One region of the Trinickia sp. genome, then DNA from elsewhere that is predicted to be linked to it. Evidence: riboswitches for the same ligand, from Rfam matches in the RefSeq annotation. Region 1 holds a riboswitch; the other holds the start of a gene.

Region 1 (3,407 bases):
TGGCAAAAGCGGTGCCGTAGAGCGTGAGCGAATCGGCGGCGGAAGCGGAAATCATCGCAAGATCCTCAAGACGTAATGGATGTTAGCGGCAAAAAGGTCATCAGCCGCCCGCGACGGGATGCACGATATCGAGCTTATCGCCGGCGTTGAGCGCGCGCTCGGGATGCTGCGTGCGTGCGACGAACTGCCCGTTGAGCGCGACGGCGAACGGCGGCCGCGCGCCGAACGCGGCGAGCGCATCGGCTACGGTCGCGCCGTCGGGAAGGGAAAGAGACTTCTGATTGATCTGAATTTCCATGATTCGAACGGTCCGACGATGGAGTTGCTCGGTCTTTTCCTGTGGGGTACGCGTCATCGTGCTCATATCGCAAGCGCCGCACGCTCGCCCGCGAGATGCAGCATGGGCGCCCAGCGCGCTTCGCTGCGCCATTGCCCAAAGCCTTCCGCATCGGCGACACGGCCGCTCAGCAGCGCGGTGGCCAGTCCGGTCGCTGTACTCGCCACTTCGGGGGCAATCATGAAGCCGTGCCGGTAAAGACCGTTGACGGCGAGGGTACTCGCACCGTCCCAGACGATCGAAGGGAGGTGATCGGGCAGCGTGGGACGGCATTGCGTGTTGAGTTCCAGAATGCGCGCCTCGCCGAACGCCGGATGCACGGCAAACGCCGCGCTCAGCAGCTCGAGCGCGGAGCGCACGCTCATCGGCGAGCGGTCCTCGCCTTCGATTTCCGTGGCGCCGATCACGAACAGATCGTGTTCCTTCGGCGCAATGTAGATCGGATAGCGCGGATGAAGCATGCGAACGGGGCGCGTCAGCGCGATACCGGGCGCATGCACGCGCGCGACTTCGCCGCGAATGCCACGCAGCGAGGGCAACGCCGCCTTCGCGCCGAGCCCGCGGCAATCGATCGTGATTCGCGCGCTCGGCCGCGCCGCCTCGTCGACGGCGGTGTTCCAGTGCGCGTCCACCCCGCGCTCGTTCAGCCCCGCGGCCAGCGCGGCCAGCGTCTGGCGGTTGTCAAGCTGGCCCTCGTCGGGCAGCAGCAGCCCCTGACCAAAGCGGCCGGCCAGCGCGGGCTCGGCTGCCGCGAGCTGCGCGGCATCGAGCGTCGCAACGCGGCTGCCGCCCGGGAGCGTGCGCGGCGCGTTGGCGTGCACGCGCCGTTCGAGCAGCGCCGCTTCGGGCCGATCGTTACGGTGCCAGACCACGAGTGTGCCGTTGCGCTGGAAAAAGACCGGTGCCGGCAGCGCGGCAAGGATCCGTGGCCAGGCGTCGAGCGAGGCTTGGCCGAGCTCGACGATGAGCGGCTCGGCGCTCGCGGCCTCGGCCAGCGGCGCCAGCATGGCGGCGGCGACCCAGGCCGCCGAGGCCGTCCCCGACGCGTCGCCGCGCTCGTAGAGCGCGACGCGGTGCCCCTCGCCCGCGAGTTGCCAGGCCACTAGCCGGCCGGCGAGCCCGCCGCCGAGCACGGCGAAATCGGGGATTCCTGAAACAACGACTGAAGATTGAACGCTCATCGGATCGATCCTTTCTGTACGGCGAACTGCGCGTACCCAAGGACGAAACCGGCGGGTGAGGCCGGCCGGCGGCATCGACGCAACCGATGCTTTCGGCGGAGAAAAAGATGCCGCGACACGGCATCCCACGCTATAAGCGTGTTCCTGAAACTTCCCGCGCCGGTATTACCCGGATCGGGTGCGAAGGGTCTCTCTCAGCCTCGCCACGGAACGGTCCGAACAGCTCGAACCCTATCCACTTCCAGCGAAGCACCCCTGTTTCGTCGCGGCCATTAGACCATAAAAGCGCGAGCGGCCGCAAACGCGGCGCAATGACGCGGCGCCGCCAACGCGCCCTTTTTTGCGCTCGGACGCTGCGCGAAAGGTTGGCTCACCGCTCTCTGGCACAATGTCCGATCGCGGCACGCGGGTGACACGCTTTTGCTTTTCGCCAACCACGCGCACGGTCGGTGTCGGTGTGCGATACCAGGCATGGAACGCGCGGGCCGCCGCCATTAAGACTCGCTTAAGCGCTCCGCGCAAGAATCCGCGGTAACCGCGTACCGTGCCGCGCATCGTCGAAGCGCCCGTACGCCTGCCGTCGGCTGGCGCAACTGATTCGGAAACACCGTTCGGAAGACCTATGACTGCCTCATCTCTCAATCCCGTCCCTGCCCGCAACGGTGCGCCGCCCCAACCCTCGTCGACCTCGGCCTGGGGGCTCATCAAACCGTACTGGGTCTCGGAGGATTGGAAGGCCGCCTGGGGTTTGTTGGTGACGATCATCCTCATCAACCTGACGATCGTCGGATTCAACGTCTGGATCAACCAGTGGTACGCGAAGTTCAACAATGCGATGGTGGCGAAAGACAGCCCGCATTTTTGGCAGTTGCTGATCCAATTCACCGTTGCGGCCTTCGTGTTCATCACGTTGGCCGTCTATCGTACCTACCTGCGGCAAATGCTCGGGTTCCGTTGGCGCCAGTGGTTGACGAACCGCTATCTGAAGACTTGGCTTGGCGACCTCGCGTTCTACCGTATCGAACGCGATCGACTCGCTGACAACCCCGACCAACGGATCAGCGACGATCTGCAATCGCTCGCCACCAACACGCTCGATCTGTCGCTCGGCCTGTTATCGACAGTCGTTACGCTGGTCTCGTTCATCACCATCCTCTGGACGATCGGCGGCGCGCTGAACTTCCATTTCGCCGGCTCGGCATGGACCGTGCCTGGTTATATGGTCTGGGCGGCAGTGATCTATGCGATCGGCGGCTCGTACCTGATGCATAAGGTTGGGCATCCGCTCGTTTCGATCAATTATCAGCAGCAGCGCGTCGAAGCCGACTTCCGTTACGGACTCATTCGCGTGCGCGAGAACTCGGAGCAGATCGCGCTATACGACGGTGTTCGAACCGAAGAGGGCAACGCGCAAAACATCTTCGCGAGGATCCGCGACAACTGGTGGCGCATCATGACGTACACGCGGCGCCTCAATTTCGTCACGAATTTTTATGGGCAGGCGGCCATCATTTTTCCGTACATCGTCGCATCGCCGCGCTATTTCGCCGGTGCGTTCACGTTCGGGGTGCTGACGCAGATCGCGGACGCTTTCGGCACGGTCAGCGGCTCGCTCTCATGGTTCATCAACAATTACTCGTCGCTCGTCGAATGGCGCGCCACCGTCAACCGGTTGCGCGAATTCAGCCGCGTCGTGCAAAGCACGCATCTGCGCGAATCGGTCTCGCCCGCCACCGCACATGGCGGCATCAATCTGCACTACGTCGATGCAAGCGCGCTGAGCACGCACGATCTCGAACTTGCGCTGCCGAACGGGACGCCGCTCGCGACGATCGGCGACATCGTCATCGAGCCGGGCGCCCGCTGGCTCGTGCGCGGTGCATCGGGTT
Region 2 (3,407 bases), on a different contig from region 1:
CAGGCCTTCGCGCAACGGTGATCGAGATTACCGTGTCAGCTCGCGCGGCGGCGATCGAACCAGAACGAGAGCGCGACGCTCAGCAAAATGGCGAGCGTCGCCATTACTGTCCAGCGGGTGACGGGCTCGCCAAGCATCAAGGCCCCGAGCGCCACGGCCACGATCGGGTTCACGTACATGCAACTGCTCGCGACGATGGGACTCGTGTGGCGGATCAGGAAACCATAGGCCACGTATGCGAGCATCGTCGCAATCAGCATGAGATAGACGAAGGCGGCGATCGCCGAAAAACCGGCCTGGACGACGCGCTCGCCGTCGAGCCAGGCCACGGCCGTCGAAATTGCGCCGCCGAGCCCGATCTGCAGCGCAGTGGACATAAAAAGATCGGCCGGCAGCGCGAGCCGGCTGGCCAGGTGCGCACCGCCGGCCCAGGCGAGCGCCGCCATGAGAATGACGATGCTGCCGCTTGCCGGAGCGCTCGATGCGTTGCCGTGGTTGAGTACGACGATGCCGGCAAGCCCGAGCGCAATCGCGGCCCACTCGCCCCGTGCCACGGGCCGCCCCGCGATCGCGGCGATGATAGTGGCAAAAAGCGGCACCGTTGCGATGATGACGGCGGCGGCGCCTGTACTCACGCTCTTCATGCCGAACGTGAGCATCCCACTGGACAGGCCGACGAGCATTGTGCCGACGATGCCCGCATTGCGGACCTCCACGAATGTCGGCCACGCGCTCGCGCGGCGCGCGGCGAACACGAACAGGCCGATGCCGGCAAAAAGATTGCGCAGGCCGGACAGCAAAAGCGGCGGAAACGACTCGAGCGCGACATGCAGCGCGAGATAAGAGGAGCCCCAGGCGAGGTAGACCGCAGCGAGCGCAAGCCCGATGCGCCCGACGCGGGAGCGCGGCAGCCAGCGAAGCAACCTCATCTGGGCGGCCTCGCCCTTCGCATGGGTGACGGCGCGCAAGCCGCGCCGGCAATCGCGCCGGCCGGCGCACAATGCGCAGGAACGGCTCGGGCCTCGCAGGCTACAGGGAAAGACATAGAGGTGATCAGAGGCGCAACGGCGATTGCGGGCCAGTATCGATTGTGCGGCGAACGGCGGCCAACGAACGCACGCCGAACAGGTCCCCGTATTATGCCCGGTCACGTGTTTCGCGCGCCGCGCCGGCGCTTGGGCACAATGACGCGGGGCGAAGGGCTCGCAGGCACGGATTTCGCCCGGTTGCCAAGCCCGCCGTCCCGTTGTATCTTCTGCGGTGCTAACGCGGGGGTCCTGCGTCGTGTTGTTGCATCCATCGATGCGAGAATGCGCGCGGGTGAGAAACACCCTTTGAACCTGATCTGGATAATGCCAGCGCAGGGAAGCGTACGGGTTTGACCGCGCTGGACCTTCAGACGCCTCGATCACCCGACCTCCCTTCCGTCTCCTGCTCCTGCTTTAGCAACCCTATGCCAGGAGATTTGCATGAACGCCAACCCGAAATTCATCTCAGCGGAAGCACGCGTCGACGCGGCTGCCGTCGCCCCGTTGCCCAACTCGCGCAAGATCTACGTGAACGGTTCGCAGCCGGACATCCGTGTGCCGATGCGCGAAATCACACAGTCGGATACCCCAAGCGCGTTCGGCGGCGAAAAGAACCCGCCGATCTACGTCTACGACACCTCGGGCCCTTATACGGACCCTCAGGCGGAGATCGACATCCGCCAGGGCCTGCCTGCGTTGCGGCAGCGCTGGATCGAGGCGCGCGGCGACACCGAAGCGCTTGCGGGGCTCACGAGCGCGTTCGGGCGCGAGCGCGCAGCCGATCCGGCCACCGCGCAACTACGCTTTCCGGGTCTTCACCGCACGCCTCGCCGCGCGAAGGCAGGCGCCAATGTGACCCAAATGCATTACGCGCGTCGCGGCATCATCACGCCGGAAATGGAGTTCATCGCGATTCGCGAGAATCAGCGGCGCGCCGAGTACCTCGAGAGCTTGCGCGCGAGCGGGCCGACCGGCACGAAGCTCGCCGAGATGATGGGCCGTCAGCACCCGGGCCAGGCATTTGGGGCCGCCGCCTTCGGCGCCGATGCGCCGCGCGAGATCACGGCCGAGTTCGTGCGCGAGGAAGTCGCGCGTGGCCGGGCGATCATTCCCGCCAACATCAACCACCCCGAGAGCGAACCGATGATCATCGGGCGCAACTTCCTCGTGAAGATCAACGCCAATATCGGCAACTCGGCTGTCACTTCCTCGATCGGCGAAGAGGTCGACAAGATGACGTGGGCGATTCGCTGGGGCGGCGATACCGTCATGGATCTCTCGACGGGCAAGCACATTCACGAAACGCGCGAATGGATCCTGCGCAACAGCCCCGTGCCGATCGGCACCGTGCCGATTTACCAGGCACTGGAGAAGGTCAACGGCAAGGCCGAGGACCTGACCTGGGAAATCTTCCGCGACACGCTGATCGAGCAAGCCGAACAAGGGGTCGACTATTTCACGATTCATGCGGGCGTGCTGCTGCGCTATGTGCCGCTCACGGCGAACCGCATGACGGGTATCGTCTCGCGCGGCGGATCGATCATGGCCAAGTGGTGCCTCGCGCATCACAAGGAGAGTTTCCTCTACGAGCATTTCGAAGATATCTGCGAAATCATGAAGGCGTACGATGTGAGCTTCTCGCTCGGCGACGGCTTGCGCCCCGGCTCGGTGTACGACGCCAACGACGAAGCGCAGCTCGGCGAGCTGAAGACGCTCGGCGAACTCACGCAAATCGCCTGGAAGCATGACGTGCAGGTCATGATCGAAGGCCCGGGCCACGTGCCGATGCAGCTCATCAAGGAGAACATGGATCTCCAGCTGCAATGGTGCGACGAGGCGCCGTTCTATACGCTCGGACCGCTGACGACCGATATCGCCCCCGGCTACGATCACATCACGTCGGGCATCGGCGCCGCGATGATCGGCTGGTTCGGCACGGCGATGCTGTGCTACGTGACGCCGAAGGAGCACCTCGGGCTGCCGAACAAGGACGACGTGAAAGAAGGCATCATCACGTACAAGCTCGCGGCACATGCGGCCGATCTGGCGAAGGGTCATCCGGGCGCGCAGGTGCGCGACAACGCGCTCTCGAAGGCGCGCTTCGAGTTTCGCTGGGAAGACCAGTTCAACCTCGGCCTCGATCCCGACAAGGCGCGCGAATTCCACGACGAGACATTGCCGAAGGACTCGGCAAAGGTGGCGCACTTCTGCTCGATGTGCGGCCCGCACTTCTGCTCGATGAAGATCACGCAGGACGTGCGCGAGTTCGCGGCGGCGCAGGGTGTCTCCGAAGAGGCCGCACTGAAAAAAGGCATGGAAGTGAAAGCGGTCGAATTCGTGAAGAGCGGCGCGGAGATCTATCAGCGTCAATAAGGTCCT

The links. Region 1 has a riboswitch for thiamine pyrophosphate ahead of ACO1XS_RS03390 (FAD-dependent oxidoreductase). Riboswitches for the same ligand answer to the same signal wherever they lie in the genome.
Region 2: another riboswitch for thiamine pyrophosphate. It lies ahead of thiC (phosphomethylpyrimidine synthase ThiC); the one in region 1 lies ahead of ACO1XS_RS03390 (FAD-dependent oxidoreductase).

The regions. Positions count from the first base shown of each region.
Region 1 covers NZ_JBMRBK010000018.1:49,689-53,095, reverse strand. The annotation lists gene ACO1XS_RS03400 (thiazole synthase) at 1-55, opposite strand, end outside; gene thiS (sulfur carrier protein ThiS) at 101-298, opposite strand; gene ACO1XS_RS03390 (FAD-dependent oxidoreductase) at 361-1,518, opposite strand; TPP riboswitch at 1,653-1,785, opposite strand; gene ACO1XS_RS03385 (ABC transporter ATP-binding protein/permease) at 2,141-3,407, shown strand, end outside.
Region 2 covers NZ_JBMRBK010000041.1:116,433-119,839, reverse strand. The annotation lists gene ACO1XS_RS11670 (EamA family transporter) at 36-929, opposite strand; TPP riboswitch at 1,261-1,385, shown strand; gene thiC (phosphomethylpyrimidine synthase ThiC) at 1,470-3,401, shown strand.